2 regions of the Peribacillus sp. NPDC101480 genome follow, and region 2 is predicted to be linked to the other one. Evidence: riboswitches for the same ligand, from Rfam matches in the RefSeq annotation. Region 2 holds a riboswitch; the other holds the start of a gene.

Region 1 (6,192 bases), on a different contig from region 2:
TGACGACAAGGGCAGCTGTATCATTTATGGTCGTTCCGACTCGACCATCAACCGTTCTGGTGTACGGATGGGAACTAGTGATATCTACCGGGTCGTCGAAGCGATCGACGAGGTGATGGAAAGCCTTGTCATTGATAGGGAAGTGCTTGGCCGCGGTTCCTCACTGCTGCTGTTCGTTGTCCTTAAACCCGGTAATGGCCTGGATGCAGCATTGACGGCAAAAATCAAGGAACAAATCAGAGGGCATGTGTCCCCTCGCTTTATCCCTGACCAAATCCATGTCGTTGAACAAATTCCGAAAACCTTGAACGGAAAGAAAATGGAAGTCCCGATACGTAAAGTGTTATTAGGTTTCGAGTTTGATAAAGTAGTGAATGCAGACTCCATGGGAAATCCAGAATCGCTACAGTTCTTTAAAGAATTAGCTCTCGAGTTGAATGAGAAAAAAATATTCTAGCAATCAGGCGGAGCAAAATGCTCCGTCTATTATTAGTTTTCCTGAATGGGTATGGTGTTAATTCTCCAATAAGTTTCTATCATTTGGATTGGCCTACCGTCTTAAAAAGAATATGTATTGCTGGAAATATTTCCTTGACAATTTTAAAACAGCTGAATAGAATAAAATATATAGTCAGTAAGTACTGACAGTCTATTCAGGGGAAGTGAGAGCATGAGCAGCAGTAATAAGCTAAGTACCGATGATAAGCTGCTGTTGGCGGCAATCGATCTAATCGCAGAGAAGGGATACAATGCTGTTACTACTCAGGAAATTGCTGGTGCCGCAGGTTTGAGTGAAAAAACACTGTTTCGTCGGTTTGGAAGCAAGCTAAATCTTCTAGAAAAAGCATTTGATCGATATCATTATGCCGAAGAGATGACAATACTTTTTAATGAAGAGCAAATCGTGTGGGACTTACATTCAGACTTACAACTGATCAGTCGAACATATCATGAAATCATGAATCGTAACCGTAAAATGATTATGATAAGTATCAAGGAGGAAGGCAATTTACCTGGGTTTCGAGAAAAAACACAAAAGCATCCTCGACAGTTACTGAAAATTTTGACAAACTATTTTAACACGATGTATGAGAAAGGAAAGCTTATTCACACTGAACCAGAGCTTCAGGCACTGTCGTTCATGATGATGAATTTTGGAGCCTTTATGAACAACCTGGATGCCGATGAAAACTATCCAACCGTATCCCTGGAGGCATTTATAACTGAGAGTGTGCAAATATTTACTAGGGCTTTAACTCCCTAGTTTTTTATTAAAAATAATGACAGTCAGCACTGACACCTTTTAATGATAAAAGAAGATGCCAATTATTAATGAATTGAAAAAAATATGTTAAATGACAGGAGATTATGAATATGAAATCAAGTAATACAATAGTATGGATTAATGTATTTACAGCTAAACCAGGCAAACTAGATGAATTGGTTGCTATCCAAGCTGAAGAACTACTCAATTTTAAGAAGGGATCACAAGGTGTTCCTGGTTGGATCAGCAGTCGTTGGCATCGTTCTGTAGAAAATAATAAGGCAATTATGGTAACTACCTTTGAGAGTATTGATTTTCATAAAAATTGGTTAGAAAAAAGTGAATTTAGAGAACATCTTAACAAAATAAACCATCTCATTGAAGATACAGAAGGTGGGTACTACACGTTAGTGGAAGAGATAAAAAATATGTAATCAAACAAATTATGAGGTTTTTATTCTTAACCAATTTATTTGCCAGTCATTAACGAGGAGGAGAAAACATTGGAAAAATTAAATATCGGAATTATCTTAGGAAGCACACGTATAGGACGCGTAAGTCCACAAGTAGGAAGTTGGGTAAAAGAAATAGCTGATGAACGAAAAGACGCAAATTATGAAATCGTCGATATCGTAGATTTTAACTTGCCATTTGTTGGAGAAGGCACTGGTAAAGAACCAGGATTATTAGCTTGGTCAGAAAAACTTTCTGGCTTGGATGGTTTTGTGTTTATCGTACAAGAATACAATCACAGTATTACAGGGGCCCTAAAAAACGCACTTGATTCCGCACGTGATGAATGGAACAACAAAGCTGCGGGCATCGTGAGCTATGGTTCAACTGGCGGAGCCCGTGCAGCTGAACATTTGCGTGGCATCTTAGGGGAATTACTAGTTGCGGACGTTCGGGTAAATCCAACATTATCGCTATTTACAGACTTTGAAAACTTCAAGACGTTTAAACCAGCTGATTTACACCTTGGGAATGTAAATGCAATGTTAGATCAAACGATTGCATGGAGCGGTGCCTTAAAAAAATTAAGATAAGCTTGATAGTTTACTAACCGCCTTTAAAGTAGCTTTCCTTGCCATGCCACTATACTCTTACATGGATTATGCACAGTTAAAAAGCAAAACGGCCTTCTAAAATTCAGCCTAGTTTAAAAGATTTAGTATAGCGGAATATTTAATATGTTTATTGAAAATGGTGACAAACCATTGGTTAGTTCTATAAGACCTATTGTAGAGTTGACACAAACTGTGCGATTATATGGGCACATAAAACGCCCGAAGGGGCAAAAAGTAAATGTTTCTTTAATTTTCTTTCGCATCTTTCTATTACTTTGCGAATAAAAAGTCCTTAACGAGTCTTTTTAAAGAAATGTATGGAGCTACACCATGCTTAGAATATATTGATTCGTTAAAAAGTATTATATAGAAGAAACAGAAACATTGATCAATTCACCAGAAATTTTAAACTATATTGGAAACCGTACTAACCAAACATGATCAATCGTAGAAACGGATACAGCAATGTTGAAACAAATGAAGTTATTGCTACAAGTTCACCTTACTTTAAATCAGATGTGTCTTGAATGTACATTTTTTTTTACCTGAATTGAATATCAATAAATGACCGCGAATGAAGAAAATTATTTTTCAAAAGCTTTATGGTTTTCTGAAGCATTGTTTACAGGTATACAGCGCATCTATTTAAGTACTTGGGACTTTCTCTTTATATGCCTTATAATACATCTGTTAAACCAAAGGAATTAGAACGAGTATATTTAAATTATATGATTTACTAAAAAAAATTGTTTAAGACATTCTTTATTCCTATTTAACGATTAATGGAATTCATTTTTTATATTAGAAAAGTGATTATATAATAAAGTCATTGTTGCTATGAGCTCCAATGACTTTTTCTATTTTAAAGCAAAACTTCTTTCGAATGGTATATTTACTTGCTAAGTTGAGTATTCACCTCCCTTTTTTGATGTGAATATTTGTTAGTGAAATATCTTACTATCTATAAAAGAAATATACAAAAATAATAAGTATATATAGATTTGATCATACTGTATGAATATGTTTTAAAAGAAGCTGGTAAAATGAATCGGGAATGGTTTCGTTAACACGTCAAGCATTGTGAAAATGGATACGTGATGATATATATAAACCCTATTGACCCAGATTATGTTATTCTATTTTTGTTTACATCAGTCCGTCAGAAAAACTGTAAAGGGGGTATAAGGTTAAAATGGTTAAGGAAAAGAAACTCAAGCTAAAGAAGCCAAAGAAGTGGTGGGGATGGGTTCTAGCATTTGTCATCATAGCTAATACAGTTGGTGGTGGGGACAAAGAGGAAGTTGCTAAAGAAGAGCAGGCTTCTGAAAATACTGTTGAACTTAGGGAGGAAGCTCCTAGACAATCTTTACTGCTGCAAGGAATTTCACGAGTCTCGAATTTTCTCTTTTTCCATACATCAATTATGTTAAAACTATAGATATTATTTCCTCTCCCGGCTTTGAATTTTGCCGTATTGTCAATCGAAAAATGCCGATATTTTTGCATATACATAAGCGTGTTTGGGATTTCTAACAACATAGAAAAGCTGCTAATAAGCTTGATTTTTCATAGCTAATAACCTCTAAAATATCCTGATCATAAAGTTCAAATTTGTCCATTTTTAGATTTCAGAAAATATAGTTTTTTCAGATAATCATTGAAATATCCATTAAAAACCGATAATATACAACTATTAAAACAACTTTATATCAGCGGATGATGATTGTGGGAGAGTCTAAACAATGTTTAGCACCGAAGGAGCAAATCCTATAAAAGCAGGAACTAATCTCTCAGGTAAAAGGACTACAATTGGACGCGTCTCTGAAGAGAGCCATAGGCCACCGAAGGAGTTAAACTCTCAGGTAAAAGGACAGAGGAAGGTAGGAAAATACCTATCTTTCCTCTGCCCTTTTTTGTACTTGGGAAGATAAAAAGAGAGGAGTGTTAATTGAGATCTGTAGATAAATGATCTATCCTTTGATTTGTACAATTAATGCTATATTTTCAAAAATGGTTGGTAGCTTTAGTTTAAAAATCTATATCCAGTACCCATCAAAGAAAACGCTTACATCAGTGAGACAGTCTCCAGTACGCTATTAATTCACACTCATTGAAAGGCTGACCCTTTAAAAGGGGAAAATTCCAAGTAGCCTAAAAAAGTAGAAGGTGGGAAATCGTATGCAGGAACAAAAGTTGGATAGAGGGCTAAAAAACAGGCACGTACAACTCATAGCTATTGGAGGGGCAATCGGAACGGGATTATTTCTTGGGGCAGGAAAATCTATTCATTTAGCCGGGCCATCAATTCTATTTGCTTACATGATTACAGGCATCATTTGCTTCTTAATCATGCGCGCACTTGGAGAACTGCTCTTATCTAATTTGAACTATCATTCCTTTGTTGACTTTGTAAGAGACTATTTAGGTAATATGGCTGCATTTGTAACCGGCTGGACCTACTGGTTTTGCTGGATTTCAATCGCAATGGCCGACTTAACGGCAGTTGGTCTTTATACTCAGTATTGGTTTCCTTCCGTACCGCAATGGATGCCAGGATTAATTGCACTAGTCATTCTGCTATTTATGAATCTTGCAACCGTAAAACTTTTTGGCGAAATGGAATTCTGGTTCGCATTAATTAAGGTCATCGCTATCCTAGCACTAATTGTTATCGGTATTTTCATGATTATTAAAGGCTTTTCCACTGATTCAGGCGCAGCAAGTTTCACGAATCTATGGAGACACGAAGGGATGTTCCCAAATGGAATAAATGGTTTTGTCCTCTCATTCCAGATGGTAGTGTTTGCGTTTGTGGGCATTGAACTTGTAGGACTTACAGCAGGTGAAACAGAAAATCCAGAAAAAGTTATCCCCAAAGCGATCAATAATATTCCTATTCGGATTATAATTTTCTACATTGGCGCACTTATTGTCATTATGAGTGTTTATCCGTGGAACGCAATCATCCCAACGGAAAGCCCATTCGTCCAAGTATTTGTGGCTGTAGGTATCGCTGGTGCAGCTGGTATCGTTAATTTTGTCGTCCTAACATCGGCTGCTTCGGCATGTAACAGCGCAATCTTCAGTACAAGCCGGATGGTATATTCACTTGCCAAAGATAAAAATGCACCTGTACCGTTTGCAAAACTTAATGACCGAAAAGTACCTTCCAATGCATTGTTCTTTTCAACTGTTGTCATTTTAATTTCCGTTGTTTTGAACTATTTAATGCCTGAAGGTGTATTTACCTTGATTACAAGTATTTCTACAGTATGTTTCATCTTTATTTGGGGAATTACAGTCATCAGTCATTTGAAATACCGTAAAACAAGGCCAGATCTAGTGAAAAAGAACAAATTTAAATTACCACTTTATCCAATTTCCAATTACTTGATCCTTGCTTTCCTAGCGTTCGTCCTTGTGGTTCTTGCACTTGCGGACGACACTCGTGTTGCCTTATTCGTTACACCTGTATGGTTCATTATGCTGATTGCGATTTATAAGATGGGCAAAACGAAGGTGGATCAGGCGAATCAGAGAGAGATAGCGGGGAATTAAGAGTCAAGAAATCCTTTGATTCTATTTGCGGTGTTTGTCCAGATAGTTGCCGCTCCATATTTTCCAACTCGGTGAGTAAAAAATCTGTCCGTTTTAAAAAAACAAAGATATCTGGTTGATCTTATGATAATTCGAAATAAATATTTTAGAATAGTATTGTTAGCGCTTTCAAAAATGCTTGACATAATTATGCTCAACAATTATTCTAAATGTACTAAATTGAATAAGCGGATGACAGTTGTGGGAGAGTGCAAAGCGACAAGCCACCGAAGGAGCAAGTTCCAAAAAGACCCTTGGAACAAA
Region 2 (6,192 bases):
GTCCGGCGAACGATATGTCCGGCAGTAAAAGTGAATTTGGTCAGCTTGGAAAAGGGGCACTGCTACGCATTTTCGATCGTTCGATGGTAACGCATCGCGGCATGAGGGAATTCATCCTTGATACGGCAGAGTCGAATGAGATTCCGTATCAATATTTCGTTTCCCAAGGCGGCACGGATGCAGGGCAAGTCCATATTGCAAACGAAGGCATTCCAAGCGGGGTGATTGGCATTTGTTCCCGCTATATTCATACACATGCATCCATGATTCATATTGATGATTATGCCGCTGCACGAGAACTGATTGGTAAATTGGTTCGTTCCTGTGATAAAACGACATTCGAGACCTTGATAAAAAACGGTTGATGGAGGAAGCTGAAATGGAAAGGGATGCTGTCATGAATCCTTTTCCATCAGCTTTTTTTACATAGAAGGAAGGTAATTATATTGAAAATAGCAGTAGGCAGTAAGAATCCGGCGAAAATAAGTGCCGTGCTTGGTGTATATGAAGATGCTAAAATCATTTCGCTTCAAGTGGAGAGCGGGGTCCCGGAACAGCCTTTTTCAGACGAGGAAACGATGGAGGGGGCAATGACACGTGCCCGGAATTGCTTGATTCAAAGTGATGCCGATATGGGTATCGGACTTGAAGGCGGTGTCGTGAAAATGGGACAAGCCCTGTTTCTGTGCAATTGGGGTGCAATGGCCACGAGGGACGGCGAGGTCTTTGTAGCTGCCGGAGCGAGAATCCCGGTACCGGGAATTGTTGCCGGGAAGCTGCTGGACGGTGAAGAGTTGGGACCGGTGATGGATGCCTTCACAAGGCAAGAGAATATAAGCAAAAAGGAAGGAGCAATCGGCGTATTTACAAATGAGCGAATCACTAGGGGCGAAATGTTCCTTCATATCATGAGGATGTTAGCCGGTCAATACGAATATAAGCTGAAAATGAAAAAGCAGGATTTTTGAATCACTGCCATGGAAAGGCGGGCTTCGAATGATGAAACGAACACTGCCAAAACAGAGCAGAATAAGACAGGGTTTTATTGAGCGGCTTTGCTAATATAGTGACAAGGGGTGAGCGGATATGGGGTGGGTTGAATCAATCCAAAAGGCCATCGACTATATCGAAGAGCACTTATTGGAGGACCTGACAATCGAGAGCATTTCCAGGCAGGCGAATGCTTCAGCTTTTCATTTTCAACGGACATTCACCATTTTAACGGATATTTCCATTGGTGAATATATCCGGCGTCGAAGACTGACCTTGGCGGCCCAGGAGATTTCATCCACAAATGGCAAGGTCATTGATTTAGCCTACAAGTACTGCTATGACAACCCCGAGGCATTCTCAAAGGCTTTTCGAAGGCAGCATGGGGTATCTCCAAGCGAAGCCCGAAAGTATATGGGGAAGCTGAAATTCTATGAACGCCTGATGATACAGGTTATTCTGAAAGGGGCAAAACCGATGAAATACAATATCCTTGAAAGAGATTCCTTTCAATTGATTGGAATCAAGCAAGAGTTTTCCTTGGTCAATGAAGAGAATTTGATCGGGATTCCAAAGTTGTGGGAGAAAGTCAATTCGGATGGAACAGGAGATAGGTTAGCGAAGCTGAACAATGGCCAAATAAATGGCTTGCTTGGTGTATGTATCGATAAGCGGGCTGTGGAAAAAAATGAAACGATGGATTATTGGATAGGTGCAGAGTATGCCGGGGAAGCGCCTGAAGAGTTTTCGACCCTTACGATACCGGCTTCCAAGTGGGTTGTATTTGAAGTTCACGGACCTATGCCTGATAGCATCCAACAAGCTTGGAAGCGAATTTTTTCCGAATGGTTTCCTACCAGCGGTCATGAACATGCCGGCACTCCCGAATTGGAAGTATACACGAATGACGACGCTTCAAACCCAGACTATTACTCCGAAATTTGGATTCCCATTAAAAAGAAATAGTGTTCAACCATCAAAATTTATTCGTTTTTCGCTTGCAGGTGAGGTTAGGAATCTAACTTTCTCCTGCAAGCTTTTTATTTGGGTAAACAAAAATCCTTCATACTTGAGCTGGAAGGTTAAGGGACAGGGAGATTTACAGCCCTTCTTCAAAAATATAAGAAAGCACCTTCATGGCTTGGTTCACGGATTCGACCGTGACACTCGCCTTTTCCGATAATTCCTTTAAGGCATGGTGATGGGATTCCGGGCGAATCAAAATAAGCGGTTTACCCAGGGAAACGGCGGTGCTTGCGTCCATGGCAGTATTCCACTGTTTATATTTCTCACCAAAAAGGGCGACGACAAGATCGGCTTTTTTCATCAAAAGACCTGTCCGTAAATTATTGATTTGGGAAGCGGCCGCATCCTTCAGGATAGGATTCGGCTGTTCCCCCAGGATATCTTCACCGATATTATCGGAGCGTTCATGATTTTCCATCGGGCTTACGAATTCTAAAGGAAGCTTCAGTGCAGCGGCCTTATCTCTCAACTCGCTTCTCCAATTTGAATGGATCTCCCCAGCAAGATACACGATTAACTTCATTGTTTTCCTCCTCGATAATAAAATTGCTTTCATTGTACCATGTTTTTTAGAAAATGGATGAATTCCGTAAATAAGGATAATATTATCCATATGGTAGTAAAAGAGACGGCTGGAGGAATGACGATGGCTTTATCGAATAAGAATTTTCTTGTTTTCCTGTTGATAAGCAGTTTGATCGTGGGCTGCTCAGGTATCGAAAGACAAACCGAAAAGGCAATGAAGGCTGCTGAAGTGGCTTTTCGTGACGATGAAAAACAGCCCAATCAAGAGGCAGGCCTAATTCAGGTCTATCTGCCAAACGATTTTAAAGTTGTGGAAGAACATGATAATAATTTGATTTTACAAAAAGGTGATAAGATTTATATATTATTTGTCAATCCGAATGAAAAAGAAGACAGCTCCGTGTTATATTTGGCCATAAAGGAACAAGAGGATCAATTTGAAGTACTGCATTCTTTTCAAACCGATGATAAATTCGGCTTTATTTCGATTAAAGAGATACCGAAAGAAAAGTATGAGCTTGCAGTGGGGATCGGCGGAGTGAAGCTGACAACCGAAACGGATAAAGACCAATTAAAAACCGATGCAAAACAAATGATGGAAATCGTTTCATCCGTGCCCCAGAAATAAGAGGACCAGTGACTTTCAACCGATCCGTATTAATGGTTGATTCCTGGAGACTCTGGTATGATGGGATTATAAAAAATAAGGTGTCATTTAGAGCAGGAGGAATATACAAATGGAAAAATTACAAACAGTAGAGCAATATGATGCATTTAAAAATGAAGGCAAACATATCTTTCTTTTTTCAGCAACATGGTGTGGAGATTGCCGTGTAATCGAACCGATAATGCCGGAGATTGAAACGAAATTTCCTGACTTTACATTCATTTATGTGGACCGTGATGAATTCATCGATGTGTGTGCGGCTAATGATGTATTCGGTATACCAAGTTTCATTGCGTATGATAATGGCAAGGAGCTAGGCAGATTTGTGAGCAAGGATCGCAAAACGCAAGAACAAATTGAGGAATTCATTCAATCACTATAATCAATTTCCCCTTCTCGCTGGGGATTTTTCAATGAAGAGGAGGGTCAGTCATGAAAATGGACAGCACGAAGCTGAAAAATATCTTGAAGGAGCGTTTAAAAGATGAGAATCGCTCATTCAAATTCGATAGCAAGCAAGATACGTTACGGGTGGAAAATGTGAAGACCGGGAAGGGGATCACCATCGAGTTGCCTCCTGTGCTTGCTAACTATGAAAACGTACAGGAAAAGGCCATCGATGAAATTACCTATTACGTGGAAGAGGCCCTGAATGTGATGGGGGAAGAACACAGTATGGAAGGCAAGGAGAAATTCATTTTCCCAGTCATCCGCTCGACCTCCTTTCCAATGGAATCCGAAGAAGGAAATCCGTTTTTATTCGATGAGCATACGGCTGAAACCCGGGTTTTTTATGCCCTTGATTTAGGGAAAACCTACCGTCTTATAGATGAAAAGATGATTCAACGGGAAAATTGGCAGGGTGACAGGATCCGTGAAATTGCCCTATTCAATGCCCGTTCCCTCACCACTGAAATGAAGTCGGATATCGTTGCAGGTAATGCATTTTATTTTTTGAACACGAATGATGGATATGATGCCAGCAGGATTTTAAATGAATCATGGCTTCGGGAAATGAAGGACAAGATCGAGGGAACCATGGCTGTGGCCATTCCCCATCAGGATGTCATCATCATTGCCGATGTGAAGAATGATACGGGCTATGATATTCTTGCGCAAATGGCGATGAGCTTCTTTGCCAGCGGTCATGTTCCGATAACGGCTCTATCATTCCTTTATGAAGAAAATGAGTTGGAGCCCATCTTCATTATGGGTAAAAACAAAAAGCCTGAACAATAATGAATCACAAAAGGATCGTGTCAGCATCTGGCAGCGGTCCTTTTAAAGTTTAATAGAGTTTATAACTCAGAGTTGATATTTATTTTTTAATCGGCGATAATATAATTGGAATATTTTGAGAATATAAAAAGAACAAGCGGATGAACGTTGTGGGAGAGTGCAAGCATTGAGCCACCGAAGGAGCAAGTTCCAAAAAGATCCCTTGGAGCAAATCTCTCAGGTAAATGGAACCGCAGCTGGACGCAGCTCTGGAGAGTGCGCAGGAAGCAGTGTGCCACCAAAGGGGAAATCTCCATGACCAAAAATGGAGCTAAACTCTCAGGTGAAAAGGACAGAGAAGGGGAGCGGTAAGTTTACGCAATCCTTCACTGCCCTTTTTTAATTGGCACTTTGTATCGGAAGGCATGCACCGAACATGGAACTACTAATATGCTCAACTTGAAATAAGGGGGAGAATAAACGTGAACGTGAAAAGCAAATTAATGAACATGCTGGAAGCCCGTAAAGGGGAAATGGTTCAAATCCGCCGTCATTTACACGAGAACCCGGAACTATCCTTCAAAGAAGAAAAAACGGCACAATATATCATTGATTTTTATAAGGGTAAGGATGTGTCGATTCAAACGAATGTAGGAAATGGATTAGGGATCATCGTAACGATCGAAGGCGGAAAACCTGGGAAAACGATAGGTCTCCGTGCGGATTTCGATGCGTTGCCGATTACAGAAGAAGCGGATGTCCCGTTCCGTTCAAAAAATGAAGGTGTCATGCATGCCTGCGGACATGATGGGCATACCGCTTATTTATTGGTTCTGGCAGACTGCATCAATGAGCTTAAAGATTCCCTATCCGGTACGATTAAAATAATCCATCAACATGCAGAAGAAACACCCCCAGGTGGAGCAAAGAGCATTATGGAATCAGGGTTTTTGGATGAACTTGATGCCGTTTTTGGAATCCACTTATTTCCGTCCCATCCTGCAGGGGTTGTCGGGTATCACGGCGGCTATTCGATGGCTGGACGGACCTATTTCAAGCTGGCGATTAAGGGTGTAGGCGGCCATGGTTCGTCCCCGCATATGGCCAATGATGCCATTGTGGCAGGCGCCCATTTCGTGACAGCCGTACAAACCGTGATCAGCCGCCGCTTGAACCCTTTTGATATGGGCGTGGTCACAGTCGGCTCCTTCGATGGAAAAGGAAGCTTTAATGTCATTAAAGATCGTATAGAAATTGAAGGGGATGTCCGTTATATGACAGCAGAGACCCAACAGCTGATCGATAGGGAAATCCACCGCATCGTTAAAGGGATAGAAACGGAATTTGATGTTCAGTGCGAACTAACATATGTGCCTGATTATCCTCCGTTATATAATGACCCTGAATTGACTGGATTCGTGAAAAATAGTCTGGAAAGCATGAAAGACCAAGATATTAAAAAGGTTATGGAATTTCCGGTTTTCTCTGGTTCAGAGGATTTTTCGTATTATGCAGAAAAGATTCCTGGCTGCTTCTTTTACATTGGCTGTAAACCAAAAGGGGTGGAGAAGGCATATTTCAATCACCATCCCAAATTCGACATTGATGAAGATGCCCTTTTGATCGCATCCAAATCAGTGGCCCAAGTTGTATGCGATTTTTATGAATGGGAATAGTTCCATTGGTATATTTGTTTGCAAAAAAGTGCAGAAACCCACAAAACACCGTTCGGTATTAACGAACGGTGTTTTATGGGTTTCAGGATG

Evidence for each region. Region 2 has a riboswitch for glycine ahead of ACQKMF_RS02935 (amidohydrolase). Riboswitches for the same ligand answer to the same signal wherever they lie in the genome.
Region 1: another riboswitch for glycine. It lies ahead of ACQKMF_RS07630 (amino acid permease); the one in region 2 lies ahead of ACQKMF_RS02935 (amidohydrolase).

What each region holds. Positions count from the first base shown of each region.
Region 1 is NZ_JBNNSB010000002.1:11,933-18,124, reverse strand. It holds gene ACQKMF_RS07655 (acetoacetate--CoA ligase) at 1-457, shown strand, start outside; gene ACQKMF_RS07650 (TetR/AcrR family transcriptional regulator) at 671-1,264, shown strand; gene ACQKMF_RS07645 (antibiotic biosynthesis monooxygenase family protein) at 1,375-1,698, shown strand; gene ACQKMF_RS07640 (NADPH-dependent FMN reductase) at 1,768-2,310, shown strand; gene ACQKMF_RS07635 (hypothetical protein) at 3,524-3,769, shown strand; glycine riboswitch at 4,048-4,147, shown strand; glycine riboswitch at 4,151-4,207, shown strand; gene ACQKMF_RS07630 (amino acid permease) at 4,510-5,889, shown strand.
Region 2 is NZ_JBNNSB010000001.1:560,833-567,024, forward strand. It holds gene ACQKMF_RS02900 (M42 family metallopeptidase) at 1-365, shown strand, start outside; gene ACQKMF_RS02905 (DUF84 family protein) at 447-968, shown strand; gene ACQKMF_RS02910 (AraC family transcriptional regulator) at 1,087-1,956, shown strand; gene ACQKMF_RS02915 (YtoQ family protein) at 2,090-2,539, opposite strand; gene ACQKMF_RS02920 (hypothetical protein) at 2,663-3,169, shown strand; gene ACQKMF_RS02925 (thioredoxin family protein) at 3,279-3,590, shown strand; gene ACQKMF_RS02930 (DUF1444 domain-containing protein) at 3,641-4,447, shown strand; glycine riboswitch at 4,588-4,690, shown strand; gene ACQKMF_RS02935 (amidohydrolase) at 4,915-6,102, shown strand.